Regions from separate parts of the Streptomyces sp. NPDC002324 genome, predicted to be linked through region 3. Evidence: predicted binding sites of a transcription regulator. Region 3 holds the regulator's gene; each other region holds the start of a gene.
The links. The regulator HrcA, encoded in region 3, represses chaperone genes, less so after heat shock. The targets are predictions, from matches to a motif close to TTNGCACTCNGNNNNNCNGAGTGCNAA.

Region 1 (7,690 bases), on a different contig from region 3:
CGGCCGACCGGGCGGACCGGGGGGTCGGGCAGCATCGTGTCGGGGGAGGCGCGGATGCCGGCCTCCGAGGGCAGCAGCATCGCGCGCCGCGCCCCCGGTGTGCCGTCCGCACGGAACCAGAGCACGGCCTCCTTCACATCGCCGCCGTCCGAGATCCACTCGGCCTCGGCGGCCGGGGGGATCGCCTCGTGCGGGATGCCGGGCGCGATCTTCAGCGCGCCCAGCGGGGCCCTGAGCGCGGCCGTCACGGCCCAGGACAGGGGCGGGGAGTAGGCCTCCGGGTCGAAGATCCGGCCGCGCCTGGACGAACGCCGGGCGGGGTCGACGAACACGGCGTCGTACCCGGCGGTGTCCACCTCCGTCACATCCGCCTCGCGCACCTCGATCAGCTCGGCGAGGCCGAGGGCGTCGGCGTTGGCGCGGGCGACCGCCGCCGTCAGCGGATCGTGGTCGACGGCCAGCACCCGGATCCCGGCGCGCGCCATCGCGATCGCGTCCCCGCCGATGCCGCAGCACAGATCGGCGACCGAGCGCACGCCGAGCGCCCGGAAGCACTCGGCCCGGTAGGTGGCCACGGTCGCCCTGGTGGACTGCTCGACGCCGTTCGGGGTGAAGAACATCCGCCCCGCGTCCGCCGCGCCGAACTTCGCGGCCGCGCGCTGCCGCAGCCGTGCCTGGGCGAGGGCCGCCGACACGAGCGCCGCCGGGTGGTCACGGCGCAGCCGGGTCGCCACGGCCAGCTCCCGCGCCGGTTCGGTGTCGCGCACCTCGTCGAGGAGGGCACGGCCCTCGGGGGTGAGGAGGGGGGCGAGGAAGGCGGCGGGGTCCAGGTCGTTCACCGGGCCATTGTCGGTCAGTGGGCGGGGGCGTGGGCCAGTCGGTGGATGGTGGGGGCCGGTTGGCGGTGTCGGGGCCGTGCGGAGGGGCCGTCCTGCGAGGATGCGACGCCATGCGACTCGTACGACAAAATGATGTAAAGAGTGCGAAACGGGCGAGTTTCTGGAAGGGGAGGGCGAGGGGGACCGACGGGGTCCGGGGCGGCATCGCCGTGCTCGCCGCCGCGGTCATCGTGTCGGGGTGCGCCGGGGGCGGCCGGGAGGAGGGCCCGGAGGGGGACCCGCCCGGGCGGTGGGGCACCGCGGGGCCCGTGCACGGCCAGGAGCGCGGGCAGCGGCCCTTCGAGGCGCCGGGCGCCCGTGCCCTCGACGCGTACGTCGGGAAGCTGCGCCGGGCGCACGCCGCGCGGGTCGCCGCCGCGAAACGCTGGGGGCTGGCCGAGGTGCCCTTGCTCGCGCCGGCGCCTCCGGCCCGCAAGCCGGTGCTCAGGACGCGCGCGGGGTTCGAGGTCGACGGCCACGAGGAGGACGGTCTCCCCCCGGTCCTCACGACCGTTCCCACCCGCGACAAGATCCTCTTCCTCACGATCGACGACGGCGCCGAGAAGGACCCCGAGTTCCTGCGGATGACGAGCGAGCTGCGCATCCCGTACACCGCCTTCCTCACCGACTACCTGATCAAGGAGGACTACGGCTACTTCGCGCGGATGCGGGACCGGGGCGTCGCCCTCGACAACCACACCCTGCACCACCGCCATCTGCCCGCCCTCTCCTACGCCGCCCAGAAGCGCGAGATCTGCGGCATGCAGGACGTGATCGAGAAGCGGTACGGCAAGCGGCCCACGCTGTTCCGGCCGCCGTACGGCAGCTACGACCGGGACACCCTCCGCGCCGCCGGCTCCTGCGGCATCGAGGCCGTCCCCCTCTGGAACGAGGAGGTCTTCGTCGACCGCTGGGACTACCGCGAAGCGGACCGCGCGCTCCGCCCCGGCGACATCGTCCTCACCCACTTCCGGGGCAGGTCCGACTGGAACGGCACCATGTCCGACATGATGCGCCGCTTCCTGAACCTGGTCACCGCCGAGGGCTACGCGGTGGCGAGGCTGGAGGACTACCTGTGAGGGGCGCCGGACGACATCGGAGGGGAGGGGGCCGGGTGCGGGGTGGGGGCGCGGCGGGAGGGAAGGCCACCCGTGATGCCTCGGAGAACCGTGTGGGGCGCGTGAAACGCGGGGCGTGGGTGGGGCGACCGGTGTGGAGCGGGGGCGCGGCGGGAGGGGGAGTCGGCGATGAGACCTCGGGGGGCCTCGCGGGGCAGGGAGGGCGCCGGGCGCGGGCGGCGCGGGAGGGGCGAGCGCGCGGGGCCCTGCGGGCGTGCGCGACGGCACCCCGTGCGCCGGTCGCCCGCGCCCTGGCCGCCCTCTCCGCGCTCCTGGCCCTCGCCGTCCTGCTCCTCGCCGGATGCGCGGCCGATCCCGTCGGCCGCGCGGCCCGCGACGAGGGGCCCGGAGCCGAAGCGACGGCGAACGGCCGCCCGCCGACGCGCGGGACGAGCCCGCCCTCCGCCCCGGCGGCCGCCCGGACGTCGGCCTCGGCCACCGCGCCCCCGGGCGGCCGTGCCCCGGTCCCGGCCGCTCCCCACCCCCGCGCGGGCGGCGCGTCGCCCCGTACCCCGGCCGATCCCCACGCTCCCGGGCACGCGCCCCCGTACCGCCGCTGGGGCCTCACCGCCCCCCTCGCTCCGCCGCCCACGCGTCCCGACCGGCCTTCCCGACTCCGCGCGGCCGGGCCGGGGCTGCCGCCCGTCGTGGACCGGGTTCCGACGCGGGACAAGGTGGTCTTCCTGACCTACGACGACGGGGCCGAGAAGGACCCGGCGTTCGTCGACATGGTCCGCGAGCTGCGGCTGCCGGTGAGCATGTTCCTGACGGACAGTGTCGTGGGGCCGGGATACGGCCACTTCGCGCGGCTGCGGGCCGTCGGGGCGACCGTGCAGAACCACACCCTCGACCACACCGCCCTGCGCGGCCTGCCGTACGCCGGGCAGCGCGCCGAGATCTGCGGCCAGCAGGACAAGCTCAAGCAGCGCTTCGGCACCCGGCCGACCCTCTTCCGCCCGCCCTACGGCGTCCACGACGCCACCACGCTCCGCGCCGCCGCCGACTGCGGCATCGCGGCCGTCGTCCTGTGGCGGGCGTCCATGCAGATCAACGACCTCCGCTACGCCGTCGGCGACCGCCTGCGCCCCGGCGACATCGTCCTGGCCCAGTTCCGGGGCCCGGACCAGCTCCAGGGCGCGACCCTCACGGAGATGACGGCACGGCTGCTGCGCCGGATCCAGGCCCAGGGCCTGACGGTCGCACGTCTGGAGGACTACCTCTGAGGCACCCCCGCCGACCCGCCGCGACCCACTCGATTAGCAGTCCGCTTGACCGAGTGCTAATCGCGGTCATAGTCTCAGGTCTGGCACTCCCCCCTGGAGAGTGCCAAACAGCGACGGGCAGGTCCGGCACCCGCGACGACGGATCCACCTGGTCGCCACCTCAGACAGTTAACCCCGTGAGATCTCCGAAGGGGGAGGTCGGATCGTGACGACCACCAGCTCCAAGGTTGCCATCAAGCCGCTCGAGGACCGCATTGTGGTCCAGCCGCTCGACGCCGAGCAGACCACGGCCTCTGGCCTGGTCATCCCGGACACCGCCAAGGAGAAGCCCCAGGAGGGCGTCGTCCTGGCCGTGGGCCCGGGCCGCTTCGAGAACGGCGAGCGCCTGCCGCTCGACGTCAAGACCGGCGACATCGTGCTGTACAGCAAGTACGGCGGCACCGAGGTGAAGTACAACGGCGAGGAGTACCTCGTCCTCTCGGCTCGCGACGTGCTCGCGATCATCGAGAAGTAATTCACCCATCGTTTTTTGAGCTGCGCCCCTGGCCCCCGCGACCTAATCAGCCGGGCGTTGGGGGCGCAGTTCGTTTCACCCACGTTTTCCGAGAGGGCTGAACCGCTCCCATGGCGAAGATCCTGAAGTTCGACGAGGACGCCCGTCGCGCCCTCGAGCGCGGCGTCAACAAGCTTGCCGACACGGTCAAGGTGACGATCGGCCCCCGCGGCCGCAACGTCGTCATCGACAAGAAGTTCGGCGCCCCCACCATCACCAACGACGGTGTGACCATCGCCCGCGAGGTCGAGGTCGAGGACCCGTACGAGAACCTCGGCGTCCAGCTGGTGAAGGAGGTGGCGACCAAGACCAACGACGTGGCGGGTGACGGTACGACCACCGCCACCGTGCTGGCCCAGGCGCTCGTCCGCGAGGGCCTGCGCAACGTCGCCGCGGGCGCCTCCCCGGCCGCCCTGAAGAAGGGCATCGACGCCGCGGTCAAGGCCGTGTCCGAGGAGCTCCTCGCGACCGCCCGCCCGATCGACGAGAAGTCCGACATCGCCGCCGTCGCCGGTCTGTCCGCCCAGGACACCCAGGTCGGCGAGCTCATCGCCGAGGCGATGGACAAGGTCGGCAAGGACGGTGTCATCACCGTCGAGGAGTCCAACACCTTCGGTCTGGAGCTGGACTTCACCGAGGGCATGGCCTTCGACAAGGGCTACCTGTCGCCGTACTTCGTGACGGACCAGGAGCGTATGGAGGCCGTCCTCGACGACCCGTACATCCTCATCCACCAGGGCAAGATCGGCGCCATCGCCGACCTGCTGCCGCTGCTGGAGAAGGTCATCCAGTCCAACGCCTCGCGGCCGCTGCTGATCATCGCCGAGGACGTCGAGGGCGAGGCCCTGTCGACCCTGGTCGTGAACAAGATCCGCGGCACCTTCAACGCGGTCGCCGTCAAGGCCCCCGGCTTCGGCGACCGTCGCAAGGCGATGCTCCAGGACATGGCGACGCTGACCGGCGCCGAGGTCATCTCCGAGGAGGTCGGCCTCAAGCTCGACCAGGTCGGCCTGGACGTGCTCGGCTCCGCCCGCCGCGTCACCGTCACCAAGGACGACACCACGCTCGTCGACGGCGCCGGTGACTCCGGTGCCGTGCAGGGCCGCGTCGCCCAGATCAAGGCCGAGATCGAGAACACGGACTCCGACTGGGACCGCGAGAAGCTCCAGGAGCGCCTCGCGAAGCTGGCCGGCGGCGTGTGCGTGATCAAGGTCGGCGCCGCCACCGAGGTGGAGCTGAAGGAGAAGAAGCACCGTCTGGAGGACGCCATCTCCGCGACCCGCGCCGCGGTCGAGGAGGGCATCGTCTCCGGTGGTGGCTCCGCGCTCGTCCACGCCGTGAAGGTCCTGGAGGGCAACCTCGGCAAGACCGGCGACGAGGCCACGGGTGTCGCGGTCGTCCGCAAGGCCGCCGTCGAGCCGCTGCGCTGGATCGCGGAGAACGCCGGCCTGGAGGGCTACGTCATCACCTCCAAGGTCGCCGAGCTCGACAAGGGCCAGGGCTTCAACGCCGCCACCGGCGAGTACGGCGACCTGGTCAAGCAGGGCGTCATCGACCCGGTCAAGGTCACCCGCTCCGCCCTGGAGAACGCCGCCTCCATCGCCTCCCTCCTCCTGACGACCGAGACCCTGGTCGTCGAGAAGAAGGAAGAGGAGCCGGCCGACGCGGGCCACGGCGGCCACGGCCACTCCCACTGACGTCAGCCACGTCGGCAGGGCACAGCGACAGGTGAGGCCCGGCACCCCCGCACGAGGGGGGTGCCGGGCCTTCCCGCGTCGCAGCCCGTTCCGCTCAGGCTGCTCAGGCCGCTCCGGTCGCCCCGCCTACTTCTCCAGGTCGTCGAGCGCGCCCAACTGCCCCATCAGCCCCAGCCGGTCGTACTCCCACCATCCCTCGCTGATCTTCCCGTCGGAAGCGCACCGGTGCACGATCGTCCCCGTCATCCGCACCGCCCTGCCGCTGGCGGGGATCCCGAGGAAGTCCCCCTTGTGGGTCGCGTTCCAGGTCCACCGCGTGCACACCCGGTCACCCTGGGCGATCTGGTCCTCCACGGTGAACGCGAAGTCGAAGCCGCGCCGCCACTCCTCGACGGTCCGCCGGAACGCGTCCATCCCGATGGCGTCCGGCTCCTCCGAGGGAACGTGGTCGTGATAGTCCTCCACGAGCAGACCGTCCAGCGGCGGCAGCTCGCCCTCGGCGGCGATGGTCGCGAGGAACCGCCGGGCCGTCCCGGCGTACAGCTGCTCGTCACGCACCACGTCCAGATCCGTGAAGGTGGGCATCTCCTCGCACAGCGCCACCATCTCCTGGAAGATCCGCTCCGTCTCCGGCAGCCCGGAGTTCCGCATCGCCTCCTCGTACGACGGGAACTCCACGATCTCCACGAAGTGCGACCCGTCCGACCGGTCCTTCCCGATCACGCTGTGCGTCGCCGTCCGCTTGCCCCTGGTCTGTTCGACCCATGTGTCCATCAGCCGGTTCATCTCGTCGAACCGGCTGGTCCTGCAGTCGATGAGCTGCACGAATGTCATGAGACCGCCTCCGGCCCCCCTGCGTCCGGGTGAACAGCTCCATTGTCCCCCGGCACCCGTCGCCTCTCACCCCCGGACGCCGCCGGGGCCCACCGCTATGCGGCCGCCGCCCCCGCTACTGCGGCCCGTACTTCCGCCCCGTCTTCGAGCTGATCCCGCCCAGCAGCCCCCGCGGCACCACCTTCACCACACCCATCAGGGCCTTGTAGCGCGGGTCGGGGATGGAGACGGTCCGGCCCCGGGACAGATCGGCGAGGGCGGCGGTGACCAGCTTGTCGGCGTCCAGCCACATCCAGGACGGGATGCTGTCGGTGCCCATGCCGGCCCGGTCGTGGAACTCGGTGCGGACGAAGCCGGGGCACAGGGCCATCAGCCGGACCCCGGTGCCGGCCAGGTCCCGCGCGGCACCCTGCGTGAACTGCACGACCCAGGCCTTCGACGCCCCGTACGTGCCCCGCGGTACGAACGCGGCGACGGACGCCACGTTCACCACGCCACCCCGGCCCCGCTCGCGCATGGCCTCGCCGGCCGCCGAGGTGAGACGCAGGACCGCCTCGCAGTGGACCTTCAGCATTCTCAGCTCGTCGGCCATGGAGACATCGAGATAGCGGCCCTTGTTGCCGAAGCCGGCGTTGTTGATCAGCAGGTCGACCGGGTTCTTGCGGTCCGACAGCCGCCGCGCCACCGTCTCGATGCCGTCGTCCGTCGCGAGGTCCGCCGTCAGCACCTCCGCCTCGATGCCGTGCCGGTCGTGCAGTTCGGTCGCCTGCTCCCGCAGCCGCTTGGTGTCACGCGCCACCAGCACCAGGTTGTGCCCGTCCGCCGCCAGGCGCCGCGCGAACGCGGCACCGATCCCCGCGGTCGATCCCGTAATCAGAGCCGTTGTCATGGCACAAGCGTAGTGACCGGGGCTGTGCGGACCCGTTCGCTCCACCGCACGTTCACCAGCGGCTTCGCGGGCCCCTCGGTGAACACCCGCCCCGGCGCGGCACCTTCACCGACGCCCCGCCCCGGGGCCGGCCCGTCACCCCTGTGCCGCCACGTACTTCCGCGCGATCTCCAGCAGCTCCGGATGCAGCGCGTCGCCCGCCGCCAACAGCCTTGGCAGCAGGCTGTGTTCGTTCATCGTGGCGCGGAACGACAGGGCCACGGTGATGTCGTGGCCGGGACGGTGGACGATCTCGATCGGGTCGCCCGCACGGATCTCGCCCGGCTGGATCACCCGCAGATACGCGCCGGGCGCGCCCTGGCGCGTGAAGCGCTTGACCCACTGCCGTTCACCCCGGGAGGGCATCGAACTCCCCGAGGAGCAGGGCAAGGAACGGGGATTCTCGCCTCCAGGGCGGGACACCGCCCTCGGATGCGGTAGCGTGCCTCGCACGGGCTG
Region 2 (7,690 bases), on a different contig from region 3:
GACAAACTCCCACCGGAGCCGGAGCCGCAACCGCAACGGGAGCCGGACCGGGCCCCGGAACCACACCCTTCCCGTCCACCCCTCCGCATGCTGGAATGCGCCCACTGCCGTACCCCGGGCCGCCCGGAAGCCCTGCCGGGCGGTGTCTGCAGCGCCTGCCGAGGCGAACGCGCCCCCGCCCACCCCCATACGCCCCTCTCCGCCGCCGCAGTCCACACCCACGCGGCCCGGATCCGTGCGGCGATGTCACCACAGCCACGCGAAAGGACACTCGTATGACGCTCCTACGGTCCGGCGGCATCGCACCGGGGCACGACGGGGGAAGGAGGCGACACCATGACCCCCTGACACCGATGAGCGCCCGCAGATGTCCGTCGAGGACTTCGAGGAACTCGTCCGCAGGGCTCCCAGGGAGCAGCGGAACCGGCTGGAGTTCCTCGGCGGGAAGCTGTGCGTCCGGCACGGCCCGCTCGACGTCGACGAGTTCGAGGAGCTGGCCGCAGCGGCTCCCGAAACCGTGCGGCTTGAGTACCTCAACGGAAAAGTCGAGGTCAAGGCAATGCCGGACGGCAACCACCGCTCGATCTTCATGTAGCTGCTGCGTCAGTGCATGCAACACCGTCCGGACCTGGGCCTCGTACCCGAGTCCGGAGTGAAGGCCGAGACATATCGCAAGGGCCGCGCGCGCACCGACGGCACGCTCGTACCGGTGGACCATTTCCGGGGAGACGGCGAGTGGTCCGACCCCCTCGGCGGTACCGGCAGACCGAGTCCCACCCGTGGGGCGCGACCGTCGAGATCCCGGCGCCCGTGAGCAACACGTTGGACACCGAGAAGCTCAAGGACTACGCCGACTGACCCGCCTCGGCGCGGCGGCTGGTTCCCGCGCGCCCTGCCCGCCCCTACACGAACGGCACGTTCACGCAGGCCAGTCGCGCGCCGGCCGTCCCCGCGTGACCCTCGTGCGTGGACGTGGCGGCCTCGTGCAGCACCACGGAACGGGCCCCGCCCTCGCGGAACCGCCAGTCTACGACCGCGATCGAACGCGCCGAGCCGTTCCCGTTCGTCCTCAGGTCCAACCAGACCTCGTTCTCGGGGTTGGCGTAGGCCGGGTCGACGGAGGGCTGCTTCGGGTCCAGCTCGTTCTGGTAGTGCGGCCCGGCGTCGGCGGGCAGCTTGCCGCACGGCTTGGTGTGTACATGAGCGCCGTACGTACGGTCCGCGGCGAGGTCCCGCAGCCGCAGCTCGATCCGCGTACCGCCGTCGCGCCGCAGCTCCTCCTTGACCTGCACCCGGCCGGCCACGGGCACCAGTTCGGTGGAGTAGGTGACGGCCGGGGCCAAGGCGGCGGTGTCGGCCGGTGCGAACACCGTCCTGACGACGACCTTCTTCACCGGGGTCTTCCGGGCGACGGGCTCGCCGGCGTCCGCGGTGGCGGCCACACCGAGACCACCGGCGACGGCCGCCACGGCGGCAGCGGCCGCGACGTACCGCTTGTTCTTGAGGATGAGCTTGTGTCGTGCCATGGGGATGCCTGTCCGATGCGTGGGGGGATCCGATCATCAGCCCATCGGCGCCCCAACTACCAGGATAGTCACCGGAGTTGGGGCGCCGACGGCGCTGTGCCCACGACAGTACAACGACACATATGACGGAATTGGCTCGCTACCGCCGGGTACTGGGGAGACTTGGCGAAAGGTACGGGTGATGAGGTTCAGCTGAGCGAGGTCAGCGCCGCCGGCTGGAACGCCTTCAGCTCGTCGAAGCGGCCGTCGAGGACCTTCGCGGCCCACTGCGGGTCCTGGAGGAGTGCGCGGCCCACCGCAACGAGGTCGAACTCCTCGGCCTCCAGGCTGTTCAGCAGGTCGTCGATCGCCTTCGTCGTCGCGCCCTCACCGGCGAACGCGGTGAGGAACTCGCCGTCCAGACCGACCGAGCCGACCGTGATGGCGGGCTTGCCGGTGAGCTTCTTCGTCCAGCCCGCGAGGTTCAGCTCGGAACCCTCGAACTCCGCCTGCCAGTAGCGGCGCGTCGACGCGTGGAAGGCGTCGACGCCGGCCGCGACGAGCGGGTTCAGCAGCGCCTCCAGCTCCTCGGGCGTCTGGGCGAGGCGGGCGTCGTAGCCGTCCTGCTTCCACTGCGAGTAGCGGAAGATGACGGGGAAATCGGCGGACACGGAGTCCCGCACGGCCGCCACGACCTCCGCCGCGAACCTCGTCCGGGCGACGAGGTCACCGCCGTAGGCGTCCGTACGGCGGTTGGTGCGCTCCCAGAGGAACTGGTCGATCAGGTAGCCGTGGGCGCCGTGCAGTTCGACGCCGTCCATGCCGATGCGCTCCGCCTCGGCGGCGGACTTGGCGAAGGCCTCGATGACCTCGTCGATGTCGGCCTGCGTCATGGCCCGGCCGCCCTCGGCCTCGGTGCCGTCGACCCGCAGACCGGACGGGCCGAGGACCGGCGCCTCGGGGAAGAGCTGCCCCCGCTGCCGGACGGCCCCGATGTGCCACAGCTGCGGGACGATCGTGCCGCCCCCGGCGTGCACCGCCTCCGCGACCTTCGCCCACCCCGCGAGCTGCTCCTCACCGGCGAACCTCGGCACGTTGTCCAGGTCCCCGGCGGTCTCGTGCCCGACGTAGGTCCCCTCGGTCACGATCAGCCCGACCCCCGCGGCCGCCCGCCGCCCGTAGTACGCGGCCACGTCCGCCCCCGGCACACCACCGGGCGAGAACGTCCGCGTCATGGGCGCCATGACGATCCGGTTCGGGACGGTCAGACCGTTGATCGTGACGGGCCGGGACAGTACCTCGGCGGCACGGGCGGTGGAGGCGGTGGTCACGTGGGACTCCTCGGGACGTTCGGACGGCATGGGTGGCATGGGTGCCACGGGTGGTTCGAAGGTGGCACGGACACTGCACTACATGCGCATGCATATAGTCACCTCCGCACAACCGCCCCGCCCGCCACCGCATTCCGCCGCCGCGCCCACGTCCGATGTGACCCCGGACACGCCCGAGGGCGGCACCCCCCGTTTCCGGGGAGTGCCGCCCTCGGTACCGCAGGACGGTGATCGACCGGGGTCGATCAGAAGTCCATGTCACCGCCCGGCATGCCGCCACCGGCAGGCGCGGACGCCTTCTCCGGCTTGTCGGCGATGACGGCCTCGGTGGTGAGGAACAGCGCGGCGATGGAGGCCGCGTTCTGCAGCGCGGAGCGCGTGACCTTCGCCGGGTCGATGATGCCCTCGGCGATCATGTCGACGTACTCACCGGTCGCGGCGTTCAGGCCGTGGCCGACGGGCAGGTTGCGCACCTTCTCGACGATGACACCGCCCTCGAGGCCGCCGTTGACGGCGATCTGCTTGAGCGGGGCCTCCAGGGCGAGCTTCACGGCGTTGGCGCCGGTCGCCTCGTCACCCGTCAGCTCCAGCTTCTCGAAGACCGAGGAGGCCTGCAGCAGGGCCACGCCACCACCGGCGACGATGCCCTCCTCGACGGCCGCCTTCGCGTTGCGAACGGCGTCCTCGATGCGGTGCTTGCGCTCCTTGAGCTCGACCTCGGTCGCGGCACCGGCCTTGATGACGGCCACGCCGCCCGCGAGCTTCGCCAGGCGCTCCTGGAGCTTCTCGCGGTCGTAGTCCGAGTCGCTGTTCTCGATCTCGGCGCGGATCTGGTTGACCCGGCCCTGGACCTGCTCCGAGGAGCCGGACCCGTCGACGATCGTGGTCTCGTCCTTGGTGATGACGACCTTGCGGGCACGGCCCAGGAGGTCGATCGTGGTGTTCTCCAGCTTGAGGCCGACCTCCTCGGAGATCACCTCGCCACCGGTGAGGATGGCGATGTCGTTCAGCATCGCCTTGCGGCGGTCACCGAAGCCCGGGGCCTTGACGGCGACGGACTTGAAGGTGCCACGGATCTTGTTGACGACCAGGGTCGACAGGGCCTCGCCCTCGACGTCCTCGGCGATGATCAGCAGCGGCTTGCCCGACTGCATGACCTTCTCCAGGAGCGGGAGCAGGTCCTTGACGTTCGCGATCTTGGAGTTCGCGATCAGGATGTACGGGTCGTCGAGGACGGCCTCCATACGCTCCATGTCGGTGGCGAAGTACGCCGAGATGTAGCCCTTGTCGAAGCGCATACCCTCGGTGAGCTCCAGCTCCAGACCGAAGGTCTGGGACTCCTCGACGGTGATGACGCCTTCCTTGCCGACCTTGTCCATGGCCTCGGCGATGAGCTCGCCGATCTGGGTGTCGGCGGCGGAGATGGAGGCCGTGGAAGCGATCTGCTCCTTGGTCTCGACATCCTTCGCCTGCTCCAGCAGGGCGCCGGAGACGGCCTCGACGGCCTTCTCGATGCCGCGCTTGAGGGCCATCGGGTTGGCACCCGCGGCGACGTTGCGCAGGCCTTCGCGGACCAGCGCCTGGGCCAGGACGGTCGCGGTCGTCGTGCCGTCACCGGCTACGTCGTCCGTCTTCTTCGCGACTTCCTTTACCAGCTCGGCGCCGATCTTCTCGTACGGGTCCTCGAGCTCGATCTCCTTGGCGATGGACACACCGTCGTTGGTGATCGTGGGGGCGCCCCACTTCTTCTCGAGGACGACGTTGCGGCCCTTGGGGCCGAGCGTCACCTTGACGGCGTCCGCGAGCTGGTTCATGCCGCGCTCGAGGCCGCGCCGTGCCTCCTCGTCGAACGCGATGATCTTGGCCATGTGAAGTGGTCCTCCCGGACAGGGGGTGGATTGCTCCGGACCGCGCTGGCGCCCGCGACGGACGGCCTGCCTGCCTCGTGGTTCCTTGCCCCACCCGGCTTGCGGGCCTCGCCGACCCGGTCCTCGTTGTCACTCTCACCTTCAGAGTGCTAACGCCAATGATTAGCACTCGACCCCTGCGAGTGCAAGCGCCTTTCGGTGATCCGCAGGTGAACGCGCCCCCCGCGCCCCCGTGCGCAACCCCCTGCGCGACCGACGCACGCCCCGCCCCGGACCGATCACGGCCCACCGCGCACCCCACACCGCGCACACAAGAGGGCCCGCACCCCGAAAACGGGGTGCGAGCCCTCCTACGAAGAACGAAGAACGTCGCTGCGTTGAACCCGGCGCGTTACTTCAGCCGGCCGCGAGTCGGACCATGTCCGCCTGCGGCCCCTTCTGACCCTGCGAGATCTCGAACTCGACCCGCTGGCCCTCTTCCAGGGTGCGGTAGCCGTCCATCTGAATCGCGCTGTAGTGGACGAATACATCCGCACCACCGTCGACCGCGATGAAGCCGTACCCCTTCTCCGCGTTGAACCACTTGACGGTGCCCTGAGCCATGCCTAACTCCCCTATTACTGGCCCTTGCACAGATCCACACTTCGCGGATCCGGGTCAGACCTCACCCCCCAACGGTTGGGGGTGTGCGCCGGAACGCGTCGACCGCGGCCGAATGTATCTGTCCAACTGCCCTCTGCAACAGGTCAATCGGACGAGAATTCTGGACACGACCGGTCGGGAATGTACGAACAATTCGCCCGAATTCAGGGCAAGTCGGGCCCCACAAAAGGAGCGAAATACACAAAAGGCCTGCACACTTTGGCTACTTCATATAGGGCGTGCGGCGGAATCACATATGCATCCGGCATGGAATCACTACGGTGATCGGACCGGGTTCCCCAACTCTACAGTGCTCAACCATAGAGAATTGCCCCCTCCGCTTCTCTCACGGAGGGGGCAATTCGATGAACTCTCGGTAATCAAAGTTACCGACGGTTACTACCGACGGGTACGGACCGGGGGTCAGCCACCCGCGACGGCGGGAATGATCGACACGCCCGCGCCGTCCGGCGTCGCCGTCTCCAGGCCCTGCTCGAACCGGACATCGTCATCATTCACGTACACATTCACGAACCGCCGCAGCTTGCCCTGATCATCGAGAACCCGGGCGGCGATCCCGTTGTGGTTCTTCTCCAGGTCGGCGATCACCTCGGCGAGGGTGCCGCCCTCGGCACTGACCTCGGCCTGACCGCCGGTGTAGGTGCGAAGGATGGTGGGGATGCGGACGTTGACGGACATGATGGGAAACCTCCGGGGAGTGCAGCGAACCTAAGGGGCGCGGGGCCGTGTTCCATGTGCGGCTACCGCCGCGTGGGCGCGACAAGCCCCGCCTACCCGCAGCCGAACGACTTGCTGACGGGTCCTGCTTACGCGAGACCGGCCTCTCGGAACGAATCGAGGCTGGGCCGGATGGTCGCGGTCAGGCCGGTCCCGGCCACCGCGTCCAGCGTCTTGAGACCGTCCCCGGTGTTGAGGACGACCGTGGTCAGCGTCGGGTCGAGGACGCCGTCCTCGATCAGCTTCTTCGTGACGCCGACGGTCACGCCGCCGGCGGTCTCCGCGAAGATCCCCTCGGTCCGGGCGAGCAGCTTGATCGCCTCGACGATCTGCTCGTCCGTCACGTCCTCCACGGCCCCACCGGTCCGCCGTGCGATGTCGAGCACGTACGGCCCGTCCGCCGGGTTGCCGATCGCGAGCGACTTGGCGATGGTGTTCGGCTTCTGCGGCCGCACGACGTCGTGGCCGGCCTTGTAGGCCACCGACACCGGCGAGCACCCCTCGGCCTGCGCACCGAAGATCTTGTACGGCTTGTCCTCGACGAGTCCGAGCTTGATCAGCTCCTGCAGCCCCTTGTCGATCTTCGTGAGCTGCGACCCGGAGGCGATCGGCACGACCAGCTGGTCCGGCAGCTTCCAGCCGAGCTGCTCGCAGATCTCGTACGCCAGGGTCTTGGAGCCCTCCGCGTAGTACGGCCGCAGGTTGACGTTCACGAAGCCCCAGCCCTCGCCGGCCGGATCGCCGATCAGCTCGGAGCAGAAGCGGTTCACGTCGTCGTAGTTGCCCTCGATGCCGACCAGCTCGCCGCCGTAGACCGCGGCCATGACGACCTTGCCCTGCTCCAGGTCGTGCGGGATGAACACGCAGGACCGGAAGCCGGCACGGGCTGCGGCGGCGCCGACGGCACCGGCCAGGTTGCCCGTGGAGGAGCAGGAGAGGGTGGTGAAGCCGAAGGCGCGGGCGGCTTCCAGCGCCTGGGCCACGACACGGTCCTTGAAGGAGTGCGTCGGGTTGCCCGAGTCGTCCTTGATGAACAGCTTGCCGGCGTCGACGCCGAGCGCGGCGGCCAGGTTGTCGGCCTTGACGAGCTGGGTCCAGCCGGGGTTGATGTTCGGCTTGGTCGCCACGTCGGCCGGGACGGGCAGCAGGGGCGCGTACCGCCAGATGTTCGCGGGGCCGGACTCGATCGTCTTCCGCAGCTCCTCCGTGTCGTACGCGGAGTAGTCGTACGCGATCTCCAGAGGCCCGAAACACTCCTCACAGGCGAAGACCGGTCCGAGCGGTACCCGGTGACCGCATTCCCGACAGCTCAGGGCGGCGGCGGGCCCGAGGTCTACTGTGGAGGTGGAATCGGTGGTGCTTGCAACAGTCTGCGCAGCCATGGAGGCGAGGCCCTTTCTCCTCATCTTCCTCACGACGCACTTCGCCGTGAGACGGATTTGGCACCTTCCCGAGCCGGGAGCCTCACCACGACAACGTGGTCAGACCGGCTGGAGGGTTGCCGGGGCTTCATCGGGCCGTATCCCTCTGCCCCTCTGGATGAGCGGTATTTGGTTGTATACGCCGACGGGCACCGACATGCGATGGTCACCAGCGTTGTCCAAGA
Region 3 (7,690 bases):
AAAGCCCAGGCTTTTCAGGGGCGCGGGGAACTGCGCGAGAAGCCCCACCGGACCCGCCCCGGCGACGCACCCGCTCAGCGCCCGTTGAACGCGTCCTTCAGCCGGGAGAACAACCCCTGCTGCCCGGGCTGGAACTGCCCCGTGGGCCGCTCCTCACCCCGAAGCACCGCGAGCTGCCGCAGCAGCGCCTCCTGCTCGGGATCCAGCTTCGTCGGCGTCTGCACCTCGACGTGGACGATGAGGTCGCCCCGGCCGCCGCCCCGCAGATGCGTGACACCCCGGCCGTGCAACGGGATCGACTGCCCGGACTGGGTCCCGGGCCGGATGTCGACCTCCTCCAGACCGTCCAGCGTCTCCAGCGGCACCTTCGTGCCGAGCGACGCCGCCGTCATCGGGATCGTCACCGTGCAGTGCAGATCGTCTCCGCGCCGCTGGAACGTCGAGTGCGGCAGCTCGTGGATCTCGACGTAGAGATCACCGGCGGGACCGCCGCCGGGCCCGACCTCGCCCTCACCGGCGAGCTGGATCCGCGTGCCGTTGTCGACACCGGCCGGGATCTTGACCGTGAGCGTCCGCCGCGACCGCACCCGTCCGTCGCCCGCGCACTCGGGGCACGGGTTGGGGACGATCGTGCCGAACCCCTGGCACTGGGGGCAGGGCCGGGAGGTCATGACCTGGCCGAGGAAGGACCGCGTGACCTGCGAGACCTCACCCCGGCCCCGGCACATGTCACAGGTCTGGGCGGTCGTGCCCGGGGCCGCGCCCTCGCCGCTGCACGTCGTACAGACGATGGCGGTGTCGACCTGGATGTCCTTCGTCGTGCCGAAGGCCGCCTCGTCGAGGTCGATCTCCAGCCGGATCATCGCGTCCTGTCCCCGGCGCGTGCGCGAGCGGGGACCCCGCTGCGACGCCGTACCGAAGAAGGCGTCCATGATGTCCGAGAAGTTCCCGAAGCCGCCGGCGCCGAAGCCGCCCGCGCCGCCGCCCGCCTGGGACAGGGGGTCGCCGCCGAGGTCGTAGACCTGCTTCTTCTGCGGGTCCGACAACACCTCGTAGGCGGCGTTGATCTCCTTGAACCGCTCCTGGGTCTTCGGATCGGGATTGACGTCCGGGTGCAGCTCGCGCGCGAGCCTCCGGAACGCCTTCTTGATCTCGTCCTGGGACGCGTCGCGGCGCACGCCGAGCACGGCGTAAAAGTCCGTGGCCACTTAAGACTCCGCCAGGATCTGTCCGACGTACCGTGCCACCGCTCGTACCGCTCCCATCGTTCCCGGATAGTCCATGCGCGTAGGTCCGACCACGCCCAGTTTCGCTACTGCCTCGCCGCCCGAACCGTAGCCGACGGAGACGACGGACGTGGAGTTGAGTCCCTCATACGCGTTCTCATGACCGATGCGTACGGTCATGCCCGAATCCCCGGCCTCGCCAAGCAACTTGAGGAGGACGACCTGCTCCTCCAAGGCTTCCAGAACGGGCCGGATGGTGAGGGGGAAGTCATGTCCGAAGCGGGTGAGATTGGCGGTTCCGCCGATCATCAGCCGCTCCTCGCTCTCCTCGACCAGCGCCTCCAGCAGGGTGGAGAGCACCGTGGATACCGTGCCCCGGTCCTCCAGGTCGAAGGCCTCGGGCAGGTCCTCGACCAGTCTCGGCACATCGGTGAACCGGCGGCCCGCGACCTTGCTGTTGAGCCGGGCCCGCAGATCCGCGAGTGACGTTTCTCCGAACGGCGCCGGGCAGTCGACCAGCCGCTGTTCCACCCGTCCCGTGTCCGTGATCAGCACGAGCATCAGCCGGGCGGGAGCCAGCGACAGCAGCTCCACATGCCGCACCGTCGACCGTGTGAGCGACGGATACTGCACGACGGCGACCTGCCGCGTGAGCTGCGCGAGCAGCCGTACGGTCCGCGCCACCACGTCGTCGAGGTCGACGGCGCCGTCCAGGAAGTTCTGGATGGCGCGCCGCTCGGGCGGGGTCATGGGCTTGACGCCGGCCAGCTTGTCGACGAAGAGCCGGTACCCCTTGTCGGTGGGGATGCGGCCCGCGCTGGTGTGGGGCTGGGCGATGAAGCCCTCGTCCTCCAGCGCCGCCATGTCGTTGCGGACGGTCGCCGGGGAGACGCCCAGGTTGTGCCGCTCCGTGAGCGCCTTGGAACCGACCGGCTCCTCGGTGCCCACATAGTCCTGGACGATGGCGCGCAGCACCTGCAGCCTGCGTTCACTGAGCACCGCGCACACCTCCAGCTCGCTCTCCTGTGGCTTCCCCTTGGCACTCACCCCGGGCGAGTGCCAACACTCCCCGCCCAGTGTACGGCGGTGGGGTACGCCCCCGGCAAGGCCGGTCCAGCCATGTCATGCCGACGTGTACCGACCTGTCCGACGATGTCGGGCGAACGGCCGGACCTCGTCCTACCGCCGGGTACGCGACGACCGGCCCCCTCCGGCGGCCGAAAAGCGGCGGGGAGCCGCGGTGCGCCTCGGGGGGCTACGGCTAGCGTCGGCGCATGACGGTGACTTGGGAAGAGTGCGGGTGGCAGGGATTGACGCCCCGGGTCGGACGGTGCCGCCTGCCCGGCTGGGACTGCACGGCCGGGCTGGTGGTCGGGGACGGTGCGGCCCTGCTGATCGACGCGGGTTCGAGCCTCCGGGAGGGCGCGCGGTTGCGCGACGAGGCGTGTCGGCTGCTCGGTGGCGCCCGTGTGACACATCTCGCGCTCACCCATGCGCACTTCGACCATGTCTTCGGAGCGTCCGCGTTCGCCGGGGTGGAGGTCTTCGGCGCGGTGGGGGTCGACGGCGTCCTGGCCCGCGACCGCGAGACCCTCCGCGCGGACGCCGTGCACCACGGCCTCCCCCCGGCGGACGCCACGGAGGCGGCCGACCTCCTCGTACGGCCCCGCCGTCATGTGTCCGGCGAACGGACCCTCGACCTGGGCGGTGACCTGCGGGTCCTCCTGGCGAACGTCGGGCCGGGGCACACGGGCCACGACCTCGCGGTCCTGGTGCCGGGGACCGCGGACGGCTCACGCGATGTCGTGTTCTGCGGGGACCTGGTGGAGGAGTCCGGCGAACCCCAGGCGGGCCCCGACGCGATCCCCGCCCGCTGGCCGGCCGCCCTGGACCGGCTGCTGGACCTCGGCGGCGAGGACGCGCTGTACGTGCCCGGCCACGGGGCGGTGGTGGACGCGGCGTTCGTCCGGGCCCAGCGGGACGCGCTGGCCCGGCGTTTCGGCGTGTCGGGCTGAGGGCGCGGGCATCCGGGTGCGGCTTCTCCTATCGTCACTCGAATGCGCCAGTACTCGCCCGACCTGACCCCTCCCTGGAAGAAGCCCGCGCCGGCTCCCGAGGTCCCGGCCGACCCCGGTCTGGTCGTCGAGGAGCCCGGCACCGGCTTCTGCGGCGCGGTCGTCCGCTGCGAGGCGGGCACGGTGACCCTGGAGGACCGCTTCGGCAAGCACCGCGTGTTCCCGCTGGAGCCCCGGGGCTTCCTGCTGGAGGGCCGGGTGGTGACGCTGGTGCGTCCCTCGTCGACGGCCCCGGCCCGTCCCTCCCGCACCGCCTCGGGTTCGGTGGCCGTCCCGGGCGCCCGCGCGCGCGTGGCCCGCGCCGGGCGCATCTACGTGGAGGGCCGCCACGACGCCGAACTGGTCGAGAAGGTCTGGGGCGACGACCTGCGCGTCGAGGGCGTGGTCGTGGAGTACCTGGAGGGCGTGGACGACCTGCCCGCGATCGTCGCGGACTTCGCGCCGGGCCCGGACGCCCGTCTCGGGGTCCTGGTCGACCATCTGGTCCCCGGCAGCAAGGAGTCCCGTATCGCGGCGTCGGTGACCAGCGAGCACGCGCTCGTCGTCGGCCACCCGTACATCGACATCTGGGAGGCCGTGAAGCCGGCGTCGGTGGGCATCGAGGCGTGGCCGCGCGTACCGCGCGGGCAGGACTGGAAGACGGGGGTGTGCCGGGCGCTGGGGTGGCCCTCGGAGAACACGGGGGCGGTGTGGCAGGCGATTCTGGGGAGGGTGGGGTCCTATCGGGACCTGGAGCCGGAGCTGCTGGGGCGGGTGGAGGAGCTGATCGACTTCGTCACGGATAGCGGTGGGGCCTGACCTTCTCGTAGGCGGCGAATTCGCTGGTCTCCAGCTCGATGCCGATGGGCTCCAGCGGGGTGAGATCGCCGAACTTGGTGATCCGTTGGCACCGGTAGTCCGCGTCTTCCCCCTCGCCCGTCGGCTCGGTGAGGAGCACACACTGGCCCATGATGGGGTCGATGATGAAGTAGGCAGGAATCTTGGCCGCTGCGTAGATCGACCGTTTGACCGTGTAGTCCCGGTCCACACTTGTCTTGGAAACGACCTCCACCAACAAAGTGATGACCTCGGACGGCATCAGCCTTCCGTGTCCGGGTCCGGCGCCTCGCTCGATCACCACTAGGTCTGGTTGCGGCTCACTGGTCTCTTCGAGGATGGCGATGTCCTGAGTCTGGAGTCGCCGCCAGTGCCGCCGGGGGATCTGGTCCTGCACCGCCTCCACGATGTCGTTGTGGGCCACGTCTGGCCCCGCCATCATCACAATTACCCCCCGGAGGAGTTCGACTTTGAAGCCTTCGGGAACCTCGAGGTTCTCGAAGACCTTCACGATGCCGGTGGTCATGGGTCGGTCGTCCACAGCGGTCATCTCCGCAGTCCTCCGGTTTCCGCCACCGTGCGCTTTCGGCGGCAGCCTACGAATCAGGTTAGGCATCGAACCCCCGTTCCGCACGGATTCACCCACCCGAGTGATCAGTCCACCAAGTCCCGCACCACCGCATCCGCCAGCAACCGCCCCCGCAGGGTGAGCACCGCGCGCCCCTCCTCGTACGGTCCCGGCTCCAACAGCCCGCCGGAGAGGGCGCGCTCGGCGGCGGTGAGGCCTTCCTGTCGCAGCAGCGACAACGGGCAGCCCTCCCGGAGCCGCAGCTCCAGCAGGATGCGCTCGACCCTGCGGTCCTCGTCCGCCAGCAGCTCACGCCCGGCGCCCGGCGACTTCCCCGCCGCCAGCGCGCCCGCGTACGCGCCGGGGTGCTTGACGTTCCACCAGCGCACGCCACCGACGTGGCTGTGGGCGCCCGGCCCCGCGCCCCACCAGTCGGCGCCGCGCCAGTACAGCTCGTTGTGCAGGCAGCGTCCGGCGTCGGAGGTGGCCCAGTTGGAGACCTCGTACCAGTCGAACCCGGCGGCCGAGAGCCGCTCCTCGGCGATGAGGTAGCGGTCGGCGTGGACGTCGTCGTCGGTCATCGGCACCTCGCCCCGGCGGATGCGCCGCGCGAGCTGCGTGCCCTCCTCCACGATCAGCGCGTACGCCGAGACGTGGTCCGGTCCGGCGCCGAGCGCGGCGTCCAGGGAGGCCCGCCAGTCGTCGTCGGACTCGCCCGGTGTGCCGTAGATCAGGTCGAGGTTGACGTGGTCGAAGCCCGCCGCGCGTGCCTCCGCGACGCACGCCTCCGGCCGCCCCGGCGTGTGCGTACGGTCGAGGATCTTCAGGACGTGCTGCCGGGCGCTCTGCATACCGAAGGAGAGGCGGTTGAAGCCGCCCGCGCGCAAGGTCTCCAGATAGGCGGGGTCGACCGACTCCGGGTTCGCCTCCGTCGTCACCTCCGCGTCGTCCGCGAGACCGAACTCGTCCCGGATCGCCCCCAGCATCCGTACGAGGTCGTCGGCGGCCAGCAGCGTGGGCGTGCCGCCGCCGACGAAGACGGTGCGGACGGGGCGCGGGTCGTCGCCGAGCACCTTGCGGGCGAGACGGATCTCGTCGAGGACCGTGTCCGCGTAGTTGTCGCGGGAGGCGAGGACGCCACCGGTGCCGCGCAGCTCGGTGGCGGTGTAGGTGTTGAAGTCGCAGTAGCCGCAGCGGGTCGCGCAGTACGGGACGTGCAGATAGAACCCGAGGGGCCGCTCGGCCGCTCCGGCCAGGGCGTGCGCGGGCAGCGCGCCGTCGTCGGGGACGGGCTCACCGTCGGGGAGTGCGGAAGGCATGTCCCCCATTGTCCAGCACCCCCGCCGGTCCTCATTCCGCCCTCAGCACCAGCAGCGCGAGGTCGTCGTCGGGTGGCCCCTCCCCGAACTCGTGGACGAGTCGTCGGATGCGTTCGGCGATCAGCCGGGCGTCGAGCCCGGCGCAGCCGGAGAGCGCGCGGGCCAGGCCGTCCCCGTCGTCGAACATGCGTGGGCCGCTGCGCCGCTCGGTGACCCCGTCGGTCACGCACAGCAGGGTGTCGCCGCGCCGCAGCTCGAACGTCTCGGAGACGTACTCGGTGTCCTCGATCACCCCGAGCAGCGTCTGCGGCTCGGCCACGGCCCGTACGTCGCCGTCGGGGCCCAGGAGCAGCGGCAGCGGGTGCCCGGCGGAGGCGAGGGTGCAGCGGACGCCGCCGTCGACGGGGACGAGTTCGCCGTAGAGGAGGGAGAGGAAGCGGGTCTGCGGGCCGTCGGGGTCGACGAGGCCGGGGTCGCCGGCGGTGACCAGGGCGCGGGCGGCGGCGTCGGCCGCCTCGGTGGCGTCGTCGAGGAGGAGCTGGTTGAGGCGGTCGAGCACGTCCGCGACGCCGTAGCCCTCGCGGGCGAGCAGCCGCAGCCAGGGCCTGGCGAGGCCGATGACGACGGCCGCCTCGGGGCCCTTGCCCTGGACGTCGCCGATCGCGAAGCACCAGCGGCCCCGGCCCGCCGGGAAGAGGTCGTAGAAGTCGCCGCTGGGTCCGCCCTTGTCGCACGGCTCGTAGACGAGCGCGCTCGACACGCCGGGGATCTCGGCGACCGCGCCCGGCAGCAGTCCACGCTGCAGGACACGGCTGATGGTGGCCTGACGGGCGTACTGGCGGGCCGCGCCGATGGACAACGCGATCCGCCGGCTGAGGTCCTCGACCAGCCCGGTCACCTCGTCGGGAAACCGCGGCAGCCCGGCCCGCCCGATCACGAGCGTGCCGAGCGGCCGTCCACCGGCGATGAGCCGATACGCGAGCGCGGCCCCGCCTTCGCCCTCCGGGCTCGGGCCGCCTCGGCCGCGCGCCGCTCGGCCTCCGTGCTCCGCCGGCGGTCCGGGTGCGCGTCGGGACGCCCCGGCTTCGTCCTCCATCGCCGACTCGACTACGCGGTACGACCCCCCGCCGGCGCACTCCACCGCCGACCCGGCTTCGTCGGGTACTAGGGCCACTTCGGCCACTTCGGCCACTTCGGGTACTTCGGCCACTTCGGCTTCGTCGGGCACTCCGGGCACTTCGGTTCCGTCGGGCACTTCGGCTCCGTCGGCCACTCCGGCCACTTCGGCCACTCCGGCTACTTCGGCTCCGTCGGCCACTTCGGCTTCGACGGCCACTCCGTCCACCCCGGCTCCGTCGGCCACCCCCGCCACTCCGGCCACTCCAGCCACCCCGGCCACGTCCGCGACCGGCCCGCCTGCGCCCCGCGGTCCCGGCCGGGCCGGGCCTCGGGACGCCGGCTCTTCGCCCACCGCGGCCGACCCGGCCCCGCAGTGGGGCGCCCCGCGCTCCACCGGCCCGACCGCATCGGGGAGCACCCCGACGCCGGCCTCCGGCACCGGCACGGCTTCGTCCTGGGGGGCCTCGCCCACACCGGCCACCACGTGCCCGGCGACGCCCGCCACCGGCCCCGCTTCGGACCTGGGCGCCCCGCCCTCCGCCTCCTCCCCCAGCTCCGGCCACGGCA

Region 1: a site for HrcA is predicted at 3,253-3,279, ahead of groES (co-chaperone GroES). Genes of this name have one in related genera too.
Region 2: a site for HrcA is predicted at 4,831-4,857, ahead of groL (chaperonin GroEL). Genes of this name have one in related genera too.

Annotation. Positions count from the first base shown of each region.
Region 1 covers NZ_JBSFCF010000004.1:191,011-198,700, reverse strand. The annotation lists gene ACWCRJ_RS08380 (class I SAM-dependent methyltransferase) at 1-839, opposite strand, end outside; gene ACWCRJ_RS08375 (polysaccharide deacetylase family protein) at 950-1,957, shown strand; gene ACWCRJ_RS08370 (polysaccharide deacetylase family protein) at 2,248-3,219, shown strand; gene groES (co-chaperone GroES) at 3,425-3,733, shown strand; gene groL (chaperonin GroEL) at 3,844-5,469, shown strand; gene ACWCRJ_RS08355 (ester cyclase) at 5,596-6,303, opposite strand; gene ACWCRJ_RS08350 (SDR family NAD(P)-dependent oxidoreductase) at 6,419-7,192, opposite strand; partial or broken gene ACWCRJ_RS08345 (MOSC domain-containing protein) at 7,328-7,585, opposite strand.
Region 2 covers NZ_JBSFCF010000006.1:177,316-185,005, forward strand. The annotation lists gene ACWCRJ_RS11450 (hypothetical protein) at 1-279, shown strand, start outside; gene ACWCRJ_RS11455 (hypothetical protein) at 368-595, shown strand; gene ACWCRJ_RS11460 (hypothetical protein) at 736-858, shown strand; gene ACWCRJ_RS11465 (superoxide dismutase family protein) at 903-1,526, opposite strand; gene ACWCRJ_RS11470 (NADH:flavin oxidoreductase) at 1,715-2,866, opposite strand; gene groL (chaperonin GroEL) at 3,082-4,704, opposite strand; gene ACWCRJ_RS11480 (cold-shock protein) at 5,101-5,307, opposite strand; gene ACWCRJ_RS11485 (MoaD/ThiS family protein) at 5,770-6,045, opposite strand; gene thrC (threonine synthase) at 6,174-7,466, opposite strand; SAM riboswitch class I at 7,484-7,630, opposite strand.
Region 3 covers NZ_JBSFCF010000036.1:17-7,706, forward strand. The annotation lists gene dnaJ (molecular chaperone DnaJ) at 75-1,208, opposite strand; gene hrcA (heat-inducible transcriptional repressor HrcA) at 1,209-2,225, opposite strand; gene ACWCRJ_RS34330 (MBL fold metallo-hydrolase) at 2,501-3,241, shown strand; gene ACWCRJ_RS34335 (DUF3097 domain-containing protein) at 3,284-4,099, shown strand; gene ACWCRJ_RS34340 (Uma2 family endonuclease) at 4,077-4,667, opposite strand; gene hemW (radical SAM family heme chaperone HemW) at 4,772-6,004, opposite strand; gene ACWCRJ_RS34350 (SpoIIE family protein phosphatase) at 6,036-7,690, opposite strand, start outside.